DNA from 3 places in the Arthrobacter sp. D5-1 genome. Region 2 is predicted to be linked to each of the others. Evidence: predicted binding sites of a transcription regulator. Region 2 holds the regulator's gene; each other region holds the start of a gene.
The links. The regulator Rex, encoded in region 2, represses fermentation and respiration genes when NADH is low (regulators of the CRP and FNR family bind a similar motif). The targets are predictions, from matches to a motif close to CTTGTGAANNNNTTCACAAG.

Region 1 (5,350 bases), 1.0 Mb from region 2:
ACCACCTGTGCCCCGGTGTAGGGTTCGTTGAAACTGCCACCGGCCACCTTGCAGGAAGATCCTTCTGTGAACTCGACAGCGGAAAGGTCACGCCGGAGGATGTCGTTCCTGGTGTCGCACCCGTTACGGTCGGCATCGGCCCAGGCCTGTCCGAAGGCCGCCCGGTCATAGTCTGATTTGGGGGCCCTGCCCTTGACCTGCAGCCGGTCCAAGGCATCGGCGGCCTTCTCGGCAGTCACCGGGGCGGCGCCGCGCACGGGTTTCATCCAGAGGGGGTTGTAAACGGGCGCTTCGCTGGGTCCTGCTACCCATGGATCTGCTGCGGAGAATTGGCCCGCGGTGAAAAACCAGGACAGCGCCGCCACGATGGTTGCGGCAGCCAAGGCGAGAATCGTCCATGCTTGCCGGGATCTGCGGCGGGCGCGTTTGTAGGCAGACCAGGTGATACTCAAGGGACTCCGTCCAGTGGGGGCAGGCATGTCCTACGAGCGTAGGACAAGGCCCCGACAGAAAGAGCCGGTATCCACAGTGTGTAGGAGAAGTCACACCGTGGGGCGGATCTCCGGGTTTATTGCTCGCGCAGCACGCGTTGGAGGTCCTCGGTTGCCAGCGCGAGGAGTGCCCGCAGTTGCTCCACCCGTTGGTCCGGGACGTCGCCGGAGGCGTTGGCCGCAACAGCCTGATCCAGGAGTTTTTGGGCTTGTTTGTGATTGGCTCGGGCTACGTCCAGTGCGTGTTCCAGTGCTGTTTCGTGCTCCAAAGTTGATTCATTTTCCATGAACCCATTTTGGTCAGGTTTCCCGGCTGATACCAGTGATTCAGCCGGGAAACCCGCGAATACTTACGGCTACTAGGCGCCGGCCGTTTCCAGAACGGCGATGGGAGCCACGACGTCGCGGGCAGGGAACGACGGCGGGTTGACGCCGGCCATTTCCTCCATGACACGGACAACCTGGCATGAGTAACCGAACTCGTTGTCGTACCAAACGTAAAGTACGAGGTTCTTGTCATTGGAGATCGTTGCCAGGCCGTCGACGATGCCTGCACGGCGCGAGCCGACGAAGTCCGTTGAGACAACATCGGGAGAATCGATGTAGTCGATCTGCTTCCGAAGATCGGAGTGCAAGGACATTTCGCGAAGGAAGTCGTTGACTTCGTCCCGGGTGGTGCCCTTTTCCAGGTTCAGGTTGAGGATTGCCATGGAAACATCCGGCGTGGGAACGCGGATGGCATTGCCGGTCAACTTGCCCTGAAGTTCCGGCAGAGCCTTGGCCACGGCCTTGGCGGCACCGGTTTCGGTGATGACCATGTTCAGCGCAGCGGAACGTCCGCGGCGATCGCCCTTGTGGAAGTTGTCAATAAGGTTCTGGTCGTTCGTGAACGAGTGCACTGTTTCCACGTGGCCGTGGATGATGCCGAACTTGTCATTGATGGCCTTGAGCACCGGTGTAATGGCGTTGGTGGTGCAGGAAGCAGCAGTGACGATCTTGTCATCGTCCGAGATGTCCTTGTGGTTGATGCCGTGGACGATGTTCTTGAGGTCGCCCTTGCCCGGAGCTGTGAGCAGGACGCGGGCAGCACCCTTGCTTTGCAGGTGCTGGGAGAGGCCCTCAGCGTCGCGCCAGCGGCCCGTGTTGTCGACTACCAGGGCGTCCTTGATTCCGTAGGCGGTGTAGTCCACCGTGGCGGGGTTGTCCGAGTAGATGACCTGGACCTGGACGCCGTTGGCAGTGATGGTGTTGGCTTCCTCGTCAACGCGGATGGTGCCCTCGAAGGAGCCGTGCACGGAGTCGCGGCGCAGCAGGCTCGCGCGCTTCACAAGATCATTCTCGGCGCCCTTGCGCACTACGATCGCACGGAGTCGAAGGCCGTGTCCGCCGCCGGCCTTTTCGATGAGGATGCGGGCCAGGAGACGGCCGATCCGGCCGAAGCCGTAAAGCACGACGTCGGTGCTGGTCCGGTCGTCAGCGCCGCGCTTGCCCACGATCTCGGCAAGTTCAGCGCGCAAGTACTCGTCCAGGGAGGCGCCATTGCCTTCTGCCCGGAACTTTTCGGTCAGGCGCGCGATGTCAATGGCTGCTGCGCCGAGTTCCAGCTCCGACAGGGCGTTCAGCAAGGGTGCGGTCTCTTCGAGCAGGAGCTCGTGGTTGCTCATCCGGCGGGCAAATCGGTGCGCCTTGAGGATGTTCATGGTGGACTTGTTGATCAGGCTGCGGCCATGGATGCTGGTGACCACGTTGTTTTCCCGGTACAGCCGGCCGATCACCGGAATCATGGCCTCGGCGAGAGCCTCCCGGCCCATCCACTTATCAAGACAAGAATCTGACGTCTGGCTCACAGAACTACCTTCCTTGGGTCAACCACATACGTCCTCGTATGCAGATGGCAGCGGCCGCCCGGAGTAGTCCTGCGGCACATGCGCCGGCGGGCTTCGGTCCACCCACAGCGCCTTGAACGAGAGCAAAGAAAATCCGCCGGCTGCGAACGCAGTCCCGGCGGCAGAACATCTACGTTCAGTAACCATTCTAGGGCGGAAGGAGGGGGCGTAGGCCGCCCAGGGGCGTGAAATCACTCACACGGCGCGTTTACGCGAGTCATAAATGGATGGGTCGACCGATACGCCGGGTTCTGTCATCCCCTACCGTTACCGGAAAGGGAGTGGCGGCCATCCATCTACGAACGCCGTTGCCGACGCCCTCCAGCAGCCTACCCGGACACTCGGGCGAGCAGCCCTCAAACGTGTCCTGTCTGGCCTTGCTCCGGGTGGGGTTTACCTAGCCTCCCCGGTCACCCAGGGAGCTGGTGGTCTCTTACACCACCGTTTCACCCTTACCTGCTGCTCCGCGATGAAAAACATCACGCAGCGCAGGCGGTCTGTTCTCTGTGGCACTGGCCTGCGGGTTACCCCGAGTGGGCGTTACCCACCACCCTGCTCTACGGAGCCCGGACGTTCCTCGAGCCACTTTCGTGACGCGCGACCGCCTGGTCGACCCATCCGTCGTCCAGTCTACCGGCGTTGGGACCGGCCAAAGTCCGGCGGTAATATCGACGGGTGCTGATTCTGCTGCCGCCTTCCGAAGGCAAGACCCCTGCCCCCAAAGGTCCCGTCATCGAGTGGGAGTCGCTGAGCTTTCCGGAGCTGAATCCTTACCGGGCAAAAGTGCTCGAGGCTTTGGGCACAGTGAGCGCACACGAGGACGCACTTTCCCTCCTGGGCGTCGGCGCCTCGTTGCGGGACGACGTCGAACGTAATACCCGGCTCCATACCGAACCGGCAGCCCCTGCGTACCAGGTGTATTCGGGCGTGCTTTACGATGCCCTGGGCTATAACAGCATGACGCCAACCCAGCGCCGTAAGGCCACTGAATCCATTCTGGTGGTGTCCGCCCTCTGGGGCGCCATCGGCTTTGGCGACCATGTGCCTGCCTACCGGCTGTCCATGGGAACGGCACTGCCCGACGTCGGACGCCTCGCCTCGTTCTGGAAGCCGCAGCTTAACGCCGCCCTCGCCTCACGTGCCGACGGCGAACTCATGGTGGATTGCCGCTCCAGCACCTATGCCGCTGCTTGGGCTCCCCCAGCCGCGCAGACGGTCAACGTCAACGTCTTCAATGAAGCCAACGGCAAGCGCACAGTGGTGAGCCACTTCGCCAAGCACACCCGCGGAGAATTGGCGCGGCACTTGATCACCCGGCGTGGCAAGGCGCCGGCAACCCCGGATCAACTCCTGAAGGCTGCCGGCGAAGTCTGGACGGCAGAACTCGTTGAGGGCACTTCCCGCAAGCCCCACGCGCTCAACATCATCCTGTCCAGCTGAGTTCGGGCCGGCCAGGTAAGGCCCTGTCAGTTCCAGTCTGCCGAACGGACCAGGATAACGCCTGAGTCCGGGCAGAACACGATGTCATCGTCCGCGGCGGCTTTGACTTCGGCGAGGTCTCCCGGGCTGAGCATCATGCCGGATCCCTCGGATTTGCCGTGGAACAGCCGGGCAGCGCCCACTCCCCTCTTGGCAATGGTCTTCTCGTATACGGCCAGGAGGCCGGCATCCAAAGCCTCCGCAAAAGCCGCGCGCTGGCCCCGCACCACCGTCTCTTCAGCAGCGATCTCTGCGATCGCCTCATCGAGTTCTGCCCGGATGCTGCCGAAGGATCCCTGGATGTCATCGACGATCACCTGCTGGGCAGCCTGGCGTTCGCGCAACGTATCCAAGCGTTCCAGGATCTCGAGCTCGACGTCTTCAAGGTCAGAGCGGCGCTTGTTCAGTGAGGCAATGTCGCTTTGGAGCGCCACCAGATCCTTGGACAGGCCGGTGCCGCTGTTGAGCCGGGTCTCGTCACGCTCAATGCGGGTGGCCACCTGCTCCACGTCGGCTTCCGCCCGGCGAAGTTCGGCCTCGGCGTCATGGACGGCAACTTTGGCTGCCCCCAGCTCGCCGTTGGCCACGTTCAGCGCATCCGTGAGGTCCGTGATCCGGGGATCCGTCTCCAGGACTTTCCGACGGCCGGCCAGCGACTTCAGCTTGGCATCCAGTCCCTGCAGTTCAAGCAATTTCAGTTGTTCTGCCGGTGCTGCTTTCGCCACGCTTACCTCCGCTTATCGATGCCGGGCCTGGAGATCAGTTCCGGCCGGACCGGCCCCATCCTGTTGAGACCGTCCGTATCCTTCTAGACTCTAGTCCCCGCCGGGAGTGAGTATGAAGTCCCAGGGATCGCTGTTGGTGCTGCTGACACGGATCTCGACGTCGTAGCCCTGGTCTGCGAGCACGTTGCCCAGCGCTTCTGCGGCGGCAGGCAGCCACAGCCACTCGCTGGCAAAGTGTGAAACGTCGATCAAATATGGCCGGCCATTGCTTGCACCCTCACGGGCTTCGGAGGCCGGGTGGTGGCGCATGTCAGCGGTCACGTATACGTCGGCATGGCTGGCACGAACGGCGTCGAACAAGCTGTCGCCGGCGCCGCCGCAGACGGCAACCCGCCGCACCAGCCCGTCCTTGTCACCGGCCACGCGGACGCCGCCGGCCACTGCAGGCAGCATTTCAAAGACCCTCGCCGCGAAATCACCGAGCGTGATGAGTTCCGGAAGGTCACCCACGCGGCCGATGCCCTCTTCAGGCAAGCCGTTGGCAGCCGGAGTCAGCGGCTCCACGTTTTCCAGTCCAAAGGCGTCAGCCAGGACGTCCGAGACTCCCCCGACTGCGGAGTCGCCGTTGGTGTGGACGGTCAGAAGGCCCGTTCCGGCCTCGATCAACCGGTGGACCGCCAAGCCCTTGGCAGAGGTGGCGGCCACGGAGTTCACCCCTTTAAGGAGCAGAGGGTGGTGGGTGATCAGCAGTCCGGCGCCCCACTCAATG
Region 2 (5,350 bases):
GATGTGAGAGAGGGTCAGATGCGGGGGCCGCGGAACCTTGAGAAACCCCGCCACAGGCCGTAGACCGCTCCGCCAACCGTGGCGGCCTTGAGCCCAAGCGTTGCTGCGCGGCGACCGGAACGGAAGTCGTACACGGGCCAGTTGTTCTCGCGGGCGTGCCGGCGCAACCTGGCGTCCGGGTTGATCACCACGGGATGACCCACCATGGTGAGCAAAGGTATGTCGTTGGCGGAATCGCTGTACGCCCAGCAATGATCCAGATCCAGGCCCTCACGATCGGCGACGAGCTGAACTGCGACTGCCTTCGCCGGCCCGTGCAGGATGTCGCCCACAAGTTTCCCTGTGTACATGCCACCTTCCACTTCACCCACGGTGCCAAGGGCGCCGGTGAGTCCGAGCCTGGTGGAAATGACCGTGGCCACCTCGATGGGTGTAGCCGTGACGAGCCAGACCTTGCGTCCAACCCTGAGATGCTGTTCCGCGAGGGCCTTGGTCCCCGGCCAGATCCGCGACTCGATCATTTCGTCGTAGACCTCTTCACCCAGGGCCTTGATGTCATCCACGGTGATGCCGGCAGCAAGGGTAAGCGCGGAGTCGCGGACCGAGTGGACGTCTTCCATGTTCTCGCCGCGCATGACGAATTTGAACTGCTTCCAGGCGAATCCGGCCGCTTGCGACAATGTGAAGGCCTTGCGTTCGTACATCTTGCGGGCCACATGGAAGAGGCTGGCGCCCTTCATCAAGGTGTTGTCGACGTCGAAGAAGGCGGCCTCGCCCGTGCGCTTCTGCACGTTGTCCTTCTGCACTATGGGCTTCTGCACCAAGGCATCTGCGACCACGGCGGCGTTCTTCTCCTCGGGCATGCCTTGAGTCTAGTCAATCGCCGCGGTCCGCGTTCGAGGGCGCACGGTGGCGTCACAGAAGGGCTCGGGATGTGAGAGAGGGTTGGCCGGAAGGGCGTGGGATGTGAGAGAGGGTTGGCCGGAAGGGCGTGGGATGTGAGAGAGGGTTGGCCGGTACCTTTGAGATATGGCTATTCCCGACGTCGTTCTCCTCACCAAAGCTGACTGCCACCTGTGCACCGCGGCGCGTGCCGCCGTCGAGCGTGTCACTAAAAGTCTTGGCGTGCAGTGGAAGGAGCAGCTGATCGACGACGACCCCCAACTGCAGGAGCGCTTCGCGGAAGAGATTCCCGTGGTGCTGGTGGACGGCGTCCAGCGCGATTTTTGGAAGATTGACGAGGAACGGCTCACCCGCACCCTGAAGAAGGTCCTGGAGGGCTGAGGGGTTACCCGTTGGTAATGGCTTTTGTTGAGTCCGCCCGGGGGTCATAGAGTGGAACAACAAAGCGACGCAATGGAGAATACCGTGACTGCGCTGGAACCGTCCCCGGAGGCTGCAACCGGGGACAACGAACCTGCCACAAAGCAGATCCCACCCGCGGCCGTGGCCCGGATGACGCTCTATTTGCGCGCGCTCAACTCCCTGTTGGCTGAAGGCGTGGAGCGGGTTTCGTCCGAAGCATTGGCGGAAGCCTCAGGTGTCAGCTCGTCCACCCTGCGCAAGGATCTTTCCTATGTGGGCTCGTATGGGACGCGCGGTGTCGGCTATGAAGTCCAGTACTTGAGCCGCCACATTGCCGCCGCCCTGGGTCTGACCCATGACTGGAAAGTTGCCATTGTGGGCGCCGGTAACCTCGGAAAGGCCCTGGCCCGGTATGGCGGCTTTGAGTCCCGCGGTTTCGACGTTGTAGCCATCTTCGACGCCGACCCCATGGTGATCGGCAACGAAGTAGGGTGGCTTCGCGTCAGCGACTCCGCGGAGCTTGAGCGGGTCCTTGAACGGACCCACACCAACATGGTGGTGCTGGCCCTGCCCGCCACCGTAGCGCAGGCTGTATGCGACCGCGTGATTGCCGCCGGGATCCGGAGCATCCTCAGCTTCGCGCCGGTGCTGTTGCAGGTTCCTCCGCACGTGAACCTCCGCAAGGTGGACATGGCCACGGAACTCCAGATTTTGGCGTACCACGCACAACGGGCGCAGACACCGGGCCAGGCTGTTTAGCCTTCGCCGGGTCCGCGCCCGCGTTTGAAGCGTCTGGAACTCTGGGTGTTTAGCGGCCGTACGGGTTCTGGTATGGGTTGCCGAAGGGCTGCGCCTTGCGGAAGTACGGGGCCGACGCCGGCAGGTACAGCATGACGATCGCCGCGACTCCCAGCAGGATCACGATGAGCTGCAGGATGCCGTAGGTGGCACCGAACTGGAACAGGCCGGTGAGGCCCAGGACGGAGATGGCGGCGAAGACGGTGCCCAGGATCCGTGCCCAGTTCTTGCCCTTGCGGACGGGGAAAGCGACCAAGGCGTAGAGACCGAGGGCCAGAACAGCGCCTACGACGGCGCTGACACCGATCACACCGCGCATGCCTTCCATGGACCCTTCGGGGAGGTCCGTACCCTGCTGGCTTGCCTGCTGGTTCATGGCGCTGATGAAGGCATCAGCACCAGTGGTGGCCAACAGAAGCGAGCTGATAGCGGAAAGAATGCCGGCGGCAACGATCATCCAGAAGGCGTAGTTAACCATGGGCGGCACAGCGGTGGGACCGGGCTGCTGGCTGGGCCAGTTGGTGTCCTGTCCGTACTGCGGAGCGCCGGGAGCCTGGCCGTACGGGGATGACTGCTGGCCGTACTGCGGCGCGGCGGGGCTTTGCTGGCCGTACTGCGGCGCGGCGGGGCTCTGCTGGCCGTACTGCGGCGCGGCTGGCTGGGTGCCCGGCTGCTCGGGCTGGTTGGCATCGCCCGGGTTTGACGGCGGGTAGGGAGGGTTGCTCATGGCATTCCTTTGCTTGTTCGACTGCTGGTGCGGCCGCCGGGATCAGCAAAATGACCCTGCCCCCAGCGTGGTTCTGCTTCCACCGTACCTCCCGGGTCTGACCCTGCAGGTGATCCCACGCAGGTATTTCCGGCTCGCGGCAAAAATCATCATGTTGGCTTACGCCTTCATGATGAAAGCCGCGGCAATCCGACAGGATTTACCGCGGCCTTCAGCCTGTATTGGCGCCGATAAGGCACGACGACGGCAGTTGCCTCAACGCTAAGCGTGGCCCTTGACTGCCTTGAACCAAAGTTGTGAATTCGGAAGCCACATCAGGACTACGGCTACGGCGCTGACGAGGAAGCCGAACCAGTTGCTGCCAAGGCCCGTGCTGGAGCCGCCGGCACTGGCCGCACTGAAAATGGTGAGGAGCAAGGAGATGCCGGCCACGATGGTGAGGGCGAGGCGGGCCCACTCTTTGCCTTCCTTCATCTTCATCGCAAGGACTACCTGTGCCGCTGCCACCGCCAGGGTGAGGATGAGGATGATCAGCAGGATGGCTGCAACGCCAGGGGCGAAAGCGAAGAGGGCAATGATCGCGAAGAATCCGATCAGCCCGAACAGCAGGCCAAGGAGTCCGGAGATCACCCAGATGAAGTATGAAACCTTCAGCTCGGTGGGGAGGCCCTGGGTCTTGAACATTCCCGAGAATCCGCCCTGGGGCATGACGTCGTTGAAGTTGCGGGGCCCGTCAGTGGGCATCTCGAAGTGGAGACCAGGCTGCCCCGGGGTTGGCTGTCCAGGGCCAGGCTGCGGTGGCCCGGGCTGCGTGGGGCCGGGCTGTGAATATTGTCCCGGTTGCGACGGCGGCTGGTAACCCTGGGGTGGCTGGTAGCCCTGCGGAGGCTGGTAACCCGCAGGAGGAACATTGCCGGGCTGCGGAGGCTGGGAGCCGGGCTGCTGTGGCTGTGGTGCTTCGTCTGGGGTACTCATGGCATCACTGTAGACCGCAGGTTGAAGGTTGCATAGGAACTTCGGAGCCAACTCGCAGGTAAATACAGGCTGTTTGCCGAACAATTGCGGGGTGACTTCCGGAAATGCGAAACGGCGCCCCCACACAGCCGGGGACTGTGGGTGGCGCCGTTGGGGTGAATCCGCGTCTGGAGAGAGGGCCTATGCGGCGGCCGGTGCGATGAAAGCGAGTTCCAGGTTGATGACAACCTTGTCGCTGACCAACACGCCACCGGCTTCGAGAACGGCATTCCAGGTGAGGCCGAAGTCCTTGCGGCTGATGGTGGTTTCGCCGGAAACGCCGGCGCGGGTGTTGCCGAAGGGATCCACTGCGACACCGTTGAATTCTGTTTCGATGGATACTTCCTTGGTCACGCCCTTGATTGTGAGATCGCCCACGAGGTCGAAGCTGTTGCCGTTGGCCTTGACGTGGCGGGACACGAACGTGATCTCCGGGAACTTCTCCACGTCGAAGAAGTCTTCTCCCTTGACGTGGCCATCGCGGTTGACGTCGCCGGAGTCGAAGCTGGCGGTCTGGATGGTGGCGGTGACCTTGGAGTCGGCCAGGGTTTCGCCAACTTCGAGGGTGGCTGAAGCGTCCTTGAACTGGCCGCGTACCTTGCTGATGCCTGCGTGGCGGACAGTGAAGCCGATCTCGCTGTGGGAAGCGTCGAGGGTCCAGGTGCCGGTGGTGACGGAAGCGGGGAGAGTCATCATGGTGTTGCTCCTATATCGATTGGTTGTTACTGCGTGCTTGCCGGGTCGAGCTCATTGCTTGAAGCGTCAACCGAGCTTCGTGTCCAGTATAAACATGCATATGCATCTTTTATTCCGACTCCGGGGAACATTTCGGAAAAACTTTGAGTTCTACTAGCGGTAGAAGATTTCGGATCGCCCCGCTTCTTTGAGAAACTGGTAAACATGCCCCAAGCAACTGTCCACCTGCTTCGCCATGGCGAGGTCCATAATCCCGACGGCGTCCTGTATGGTCGCCTGCCGGAATTCCACCTCTCCGAGCGTGGCCGGGAGATGGCCCGTATGCTGGCCGACCACTTTGTGGCACGTGTCGGCCAGGGGGCCAAGATCGTCCACTTGGTCGCCTCACCGCTGACCCGCGCCCAGGAAACGGCCATGCCCACTGCAGAGGCCCTGAACCTGGAAATCACCACCGAGCCCCGGATTATCGAGGCCGAGAACCACTTTGAGGGGCTCCACCCCACCAAGAGTGAATTCCTGAAGCCCAAGCACTGGCTGTACTTCCGCAATCCGCTGCGGCCATCCTGGGGCGAGCCGTACAAAGAGCAGGCGGCCCGGGTTCTGGCCGCCGTTGAAGACGCCCGTGCCAAGGCGGTTGAGTTGGGTGGCGACGGTGCCGAAGCCATCCTCGTGAGCCATCAGCTCCCCATCTGGTCAACCCGTTTGACCGCTGAAGGACGGCGGCTGGCACACGATCCCCGCAAGCGCGAATGCACGCTCACTTCCCTGACGTCCCTGACGCTGGACGGGAACGGCAAGATCGTGCGAGTG
Region 3 (5,350 bases), 1.5 Mb from region 2:
GCCGGGAGGGGAGTCAAGAGGGTACTTACTTTCATGTCAGTACCTTACCTTAAAGTGCGTACTCTCTTTCGGGAAGTTACCTGCGGGAGGGGTGGTTGTGATCGATGACCGACCCATTAACTTCCTTGAAAGGAACCAGTCATGAGCATCGTCATTACCGGAGCAACAGGCCAGCTGGGCCGCCACGTCATAGAGGCCCTCCTTGAGCGCAATGTCCCCGCTGACAGCATTGTTGCCACAGGGCGCTCCATCGAAAAGCTGTCCGGCTTTGTTGCCCGCGGCGTTCGCGCGGCTGCAATGGACTACGACGACCCCGCTTCGGTGGCCCAAGCGCTTAAGGGAGCCACCAAGGTCCTTCTTATTTCGGGAAGCGCCGTCGGTCAGCGGGTAGAGCAGCACCGCACGGTCATCGAGGCAGCAAAGGCCGAGGGCGTGGAACTTCTGGCCTACACCAGCATTGCCAACGCAGACACCACCCGCATGAAGCTGGCCGCAGAGCACCAGGCCACGGAATCCATCCTGAAGGAATCAGGCGTCCCCTTCGCCCTCCTTCGCAACAGCTGGTACATCGAGAACTACACCGACCAGTTGCCGGGAACGCTTGCCCAGGGAGCGCTTGCCGGCAGCGCCGGAAACGGCAAGGTCAGCGGTGCTTCCCGCGCAGACTATGCGCAGGCCGCAGCCGCGGTCCTGGTCGCGGAGCACCAAGGCGGGAAGATCTACGAATTGGGCGGGGACGAGGCCTTTACCTTGGACGAGTTGGCCGCCGAAATCAGCGCTGCATCAGGCAAATCAATCGAATACCGGGACCTCCCGGCAGATCAGTACGCCGATCTCCTGACGGGCGCAGGGGTACCCGAAGGCTTCGCGCAGATCCTGGCGGATACCGATCTGGGCATTGGCCGTGGCGATCTTTTGGTGACCACCGGTGATCTCCGGAAACTGATCGGGCGCCCGGCAACTGCCTTGTCCGAGGCCGTGCGCTCCGCAGCTGCTGCCATCTGAGCTTGACCCCCTCGCGGGGCGACAGTTAATGCCAATGTTCAGCGTGAACATTGGCATTAACTGTCGTTTCGGCGCAGTAAATCAGGCGGTTTCGTCCACCAGTTCTGCCCGGCGCAGGCCGCCACCGCGGACCCAGAGTTTGTAGGCCACGAACAGCAGGACCAACCAGGTACCGCCGACATACAGGGCTACCCGGGTGTCCTCGAAAACGCCGAGGATGATGATGACCATCGCCATGAAGGCCATGGTCAGGATGGACGCAGCAGGCCACAGCGGAGAACCGAATTCCGACGCCGGCAGCCCCTTGCGCTTGATTTCCCGCTTCATGGCCACGTGCGACGCCAGGATCATCACCCAGACCCACACAGTGGCAAAGGTGGCGATCGATGCGATGAGCACAAAGACGTCCTCGGGAATCACAGCGTTCAGCACGACGCCAACCAGCAGGATGCAGCCCATCATCACCACTGTCATCCACGGAACGCCGTGCCGCGAGATCTTGCTGAAGCTCTTCGGTGCGTGACCCTGTTGAGCGAGGCCGAACAGGATGCGGCCGGCTCCGAAGATGTCGCTGTTGATAGCGGAGAGCGCGGCGGTAATGACTACGGCGTTGAGGATGTGCGGTGCGGCCGGGATGCCCAGGCCGTCGAAGATCTGCACGAACGGGCTGCCGCTGCTGCCGATCTCGTTCCACGGGAAGATGCTCATCAGCACACCCAACGTCAGCACGTAGAAGAGCAGCACGCGGACCGGCACGGTATTAACGGCCTGCGGGATGACTTTCTTGGGGTTGGTGGCTTCGCCCGCGGTAATGCCGATGGTTTCGATCCCGCCAAAGGCAAACATCACCACGGCGAACGCGGCCAGGAGCCCCTCGAAGCCGTTTGGGAAGAAACCACCGTGGTTCACAAGGTTCCCCAGTCCCGGTGCCACGCCGCCGCCGTCGCCCGTTTGGAAGCCGAACACCACAATCGCTGCACCGCCGGCGATCATGGCGATGATCGCCACCACCTTGATGAGCGAGAACCAGAACTCAAGTTCGCCGAACACCTTCACGCTGAGCAGGTTCATGGCGCCAAGGAACAGAATGATCGCGAGCACCCAGATCCATCTGTCCACCTGGGGGAACCAGAACCCCATATAGATGCTGAAGGCAGTGACGTCGGCGATGGCCACAATGGCCATCTCGAACACGTACGTCCACCCGGTCACGAATCCCGCGAACGGTCCCAGATACTTCGACGCGTACTGGCCGAAGGACCCGGACACGGGGTGTCGGACGGCCATTTCGCCGAGGGCGCGCATCACCATGAACACGGCCGCGCCGCCAATGATGTAGGCCAGCAGGACGGCCGGACCGGCTTTCTGAATCGCAGAAGCAGAGCCGTAGAAGAGGCCCGTGCCGATTGCGGATCCGAGGGCCATGAAGCGGATATGGCGGACGTTCAGGCCTCGGCTGAGCGCCGTACCCGCGGCCTGGAGGACAGAGTTCTCCGCGGCCAGCTTGGTTTGTTGCATAGTAAAACCTTCTCGTCTTTGGGAGGGGATCGCTATCCAGCAGATCACTTTTGGGCCTCTTGTGATCGGACTCACGGGGGTTTGGTGTCTTTGATCGCAGACACTGCTTTGGCGGACAGGGCCGCTGTAACGGACGGGGCTGCTTTAACTGACGGGGCGGTTTTAACTGACGGGGCGGTTTTGGGAGGGTGGTCAAAGTCATAGTCTCCGTTCGGATATGATGACCGCGGACAGCTCATCAATACGGTCAGGCATCCCTCGTTTTCAGCCTCGCCCCCTTGAATTCAGCGCTGCCACCGCATCCTTATGGGGGACTTTTGATTTCTGTACTTCGTCACACTCGACGCCGTTGGGCCGCTGCCGTTGTTGCCGCTGTGACTGGCGCGTCTTTGCTCTTTGCATCCCCAGCGCAGGCGTACGACAATCCCGATTTTGAGGTTCCCAGCGCATCGCAGGCTCCTTTGCCGTATGTCCAGCGGGCCACTGACACGGCGGGCGTCCTTGAGTTGTGGAGGACGGGTGGCCCGGCCGCCCGGGCAGCAGCGGCGTCGGCCCTGGTGGGCGGCGCAGGTGCGGTCCAGGCATTCGTCGACGGCGGACAGGACGCCCCGCTGGCAGCGGACCGCAAGCAGTTGGTCACCGAGCTGACGGAGCGGGGGAGCGGGCATGTTCGCTCCGTCGCTCAGAAGATCCTTGCTACCGGTGATCCGGGCAAGATCGATGCCTTCCTCGCAGAAGGCTGGGCCGGAACATGGCGGGGTGAACTCCGGACCGTGGCCACCTACTTCCTTCACTACGGCAACGTCCACGTTCAACGGGAGGCGTCCAAAAGCCTCGACGAAGGCGAAAAAGCCGTGGAGCAGTTCGTCCTGACCGGGTGGAGGGACAAGGCAAAGATGGCAGACCGCCAATCGGCATATGGCCTCATTGCTTCCGGGAATCCTGCCGTTTCTGTTGCTGCCAAGGCAGCGCTGGAAACCGACGACTCTGAGATCGTGGCTGATTTCCTGCGCTATGGGCAGTTCGTTGCAGGCGACCATCACGCTGAGGCGGCCGCCGTGACTGCGCTGCTCCAGCAGGTCAAGGACGACATCAAGGCCAACCCCGTCGGGGCCGCAGCAGTAGCTGACCGAGCGAAGACCGCCGTCGAACAGGCCAGGAGCGCCGCTGCGGCTGCACGGAAAGCAGACGCGACACGTCAGAGTGTTGATCGTGATCTCCTCAGTGCCCAGGCTGTTCCGCGAAATGTCCTGGACAGCGCAAGCCTGGCTTCCGAGAAGCCGTTCAAGGAAGCCTTTGCAAAAGCCGCCAAGGAATTGCCCGGACTTCTGGTGACCCTCACCGCTCCCGGTGCCAACCTCGACGCACTGATCAATGAGGCCCGGCAGGTCACCCTGAATCTCGCACTGGTCGGCACGCCTGAAGTGAAGAAGTCCGCCGCGACTGCCTTGTTGGGCGGGGATTCGGCCATCAAGGACTTCGTCACCACGGGCTACGGTGAGGCTGTCAGGTTGGACTCAAGCGGTGTGTCTGCGTTCGGCGCGGACCGTCAGCGGGTCTATCAACTACTGGCCCAGGGCGGCAGTCACGTCAACAAAGCCGCGGATATTGCCTTGGGCTCTGCCAACCACGCAGATGTCCGCTATTTCCTTGAGTATGGTTTCGTTGCTGCGCAAGACCTGGACAACCGCATCCTTGCCTACGCCACCCTGGACAAGGGTGCGGAACGGCGGGCGGCTGCCACTGTGGCGCTGGAGGGCAGCCGGGCTGACCTTCGGGCGTTCGCCGCCGCCGGGCAGTTTGCTGCTGCCAAGCGCGACGAAGCCACCGCCGCCCACGTTGCCTCGATCGACGCCATGATTGCCGAACTCGCCGGGTTGGCGGATAGGGCAGCGCTCGACGCCGGTACAGCGGCCGCCGCTGAGAAGGCCGCCGAAGCGGCTCGCCAAGCAGAGGCAGCGAAAGCCGCCGAATCAGCCCGTGCGGCAGAGGCAGCCAGGGCCGCTGAGGCAGCAAGGACCGCTGCGGCGGCAGAGCAGGCGCGCGGGAAGCTTCCGTTGAACGTACCAAGGGCTGATTCTTCCGAACTGTTCGGAGCAGCTCCCACCGTGGTGCCATGGCCGCAGGCGCCAGTTCCCGCCGTCGCGCTTCCCGTCACAGGCGAGGCGCCGGACGGCGAGCCTGTTGATGCTGAACGTCCGGACATCACAGATGTCGATGTTCCGCCGGCTGCGACGTGGCCCAGCGAGTCGGCGTCGGAGGAGTCGTTGTCGCAAGAGGCGGCGGCTCCCTTGGCAGCTTCATCTGCCGGGCTGGGCGGTTGGACGATCGGCCTGATTGCGGCGCTGGTCCTCGCTGCTGCCGGTGCCATCACCTTCCTGCTCCGCAGGAAAGGTCCAGTGCCGGCGACGGCAACTGCCCCGGCCCCGAAGCCGTAGCCCGGGTCCTGCCCCAGCCCCGGCCAATGGCTGGGGCTAGCAGGAACTGTCTGGTACTCCAGACACCGGGCAAGCCTGACGGGTTGGCTGCGGAGCCCCCCAGGGTGCACGCTTGAGTACGGGATACCGGACAGTCGCATGTTCCGCTGGTCCCGAACCCTGAGCAGTGAGGAACCATGACAACGTCGCCAGTGGCACCAGGCAAGGCCACTTCCAAAGTCCCTGCCGCCGAGAATACCCTGCGGATCCTGAAGCTGCTGGCCTCGCGACGAGGCCCAATGGCGGCGTCAAACATCGCCACGGCACTGGGCTTGCCACGATCCAGCGTCTACCACCTGTTGGGTGTGATGGAGGCCAACGGCTTCGTCCTGCACCTCCACGAAGAGCAG

Region 1: AYX22_RS12585 (glyceraldehyde-3-phosphate dehydrogenase) is a predicted target of Rex. The motif match lies at 2,560-2,579, and genes of this name have one in related genera.
Region 3: AYX22_RS02615 (ALF repeat-containing protein) is a predicted target of Rex. The motif match lies at 2,582-2,601, and genes of this name have one in related genera.

Annotation. Positions count from the first base shown of each region.
Region 1 covers NZ_CP014571.1:2,763,420-2,768,769, forward strand. The annotation lists gene AYX22_RS12575 (HNH endonuclease family protein) at 1-452, opposite strand, end outside; gene AYX22_RS12580 (hypothetical protein) at 569-778, opposite strand; gene AYX22_RS12585 (glyceraldehyde-3-phosphate dehydrogenase) at 851-2,302, opposite strand; RNA gene rnpB (RNase P RNA component class A) at 2,602-2,994, opposite strand; gene AYX22_RS12595 (peroxide stress protein YaaA) at 3,053-3,817, shown strand; gene AYX22_RS12600 (C4-type zinc ribbon domain-containing protein) at 3,844-4,581, opposite strand; gene AYX22_RS12605 (Nif3-like dinuclear metal center hexameric protein) at 4,672-5,350, opposite strand, start outside.
Region 2 covers NZ_CP014571.1:3,765,719-3,771,068, reverse strand. The annotation lists gene AYX22_RS17360 (HAD-IB family hydrolase) at 15-863, opposite strand; gene AYX22_RS17355 (glutaredoxin family protein) at 1,030-1,284, shown strand; gene AYX22_RS17350 (redox-sensing transcriptional repressor Rex) at 1,369-2,064, shown strand; gene AYX22_RS17345 (hypothetical protein) at 2,114-2,830, opposite strand; gene AYX22_RS17340 (hypothetical protein) at 3,092-3,805, opposite strand; gene AYX22_RS17335 (YceI family protein) at 3,986-4,537, opposite strand; gene AYX22_RS17330 (histidine phosphatase family protein) at 4,745-5,350, shown strand, end outside.
Region 3 covers NZ_CP014571.1:528,355-533,704, forward strand. The annotation lists gene AYX22_RS02600 (helix-turn-helix domain-containing protein) at 1-35, opposite strand, end outside; gene AYX22_RS02605 (SDR family oxidoreductase) at 142-1,005, shown strand; gene AYX22_RS02610 (amino acid permease) at 1,087-2,523, opposite strand; gene AYX22_RS02615 (ALF repeat-containing protein) at 2,841-4,961, shown strand; gene AYX22_RS02620 (IclR family transcriptional regulator) at 5,138-5,350, shown strand, end outside.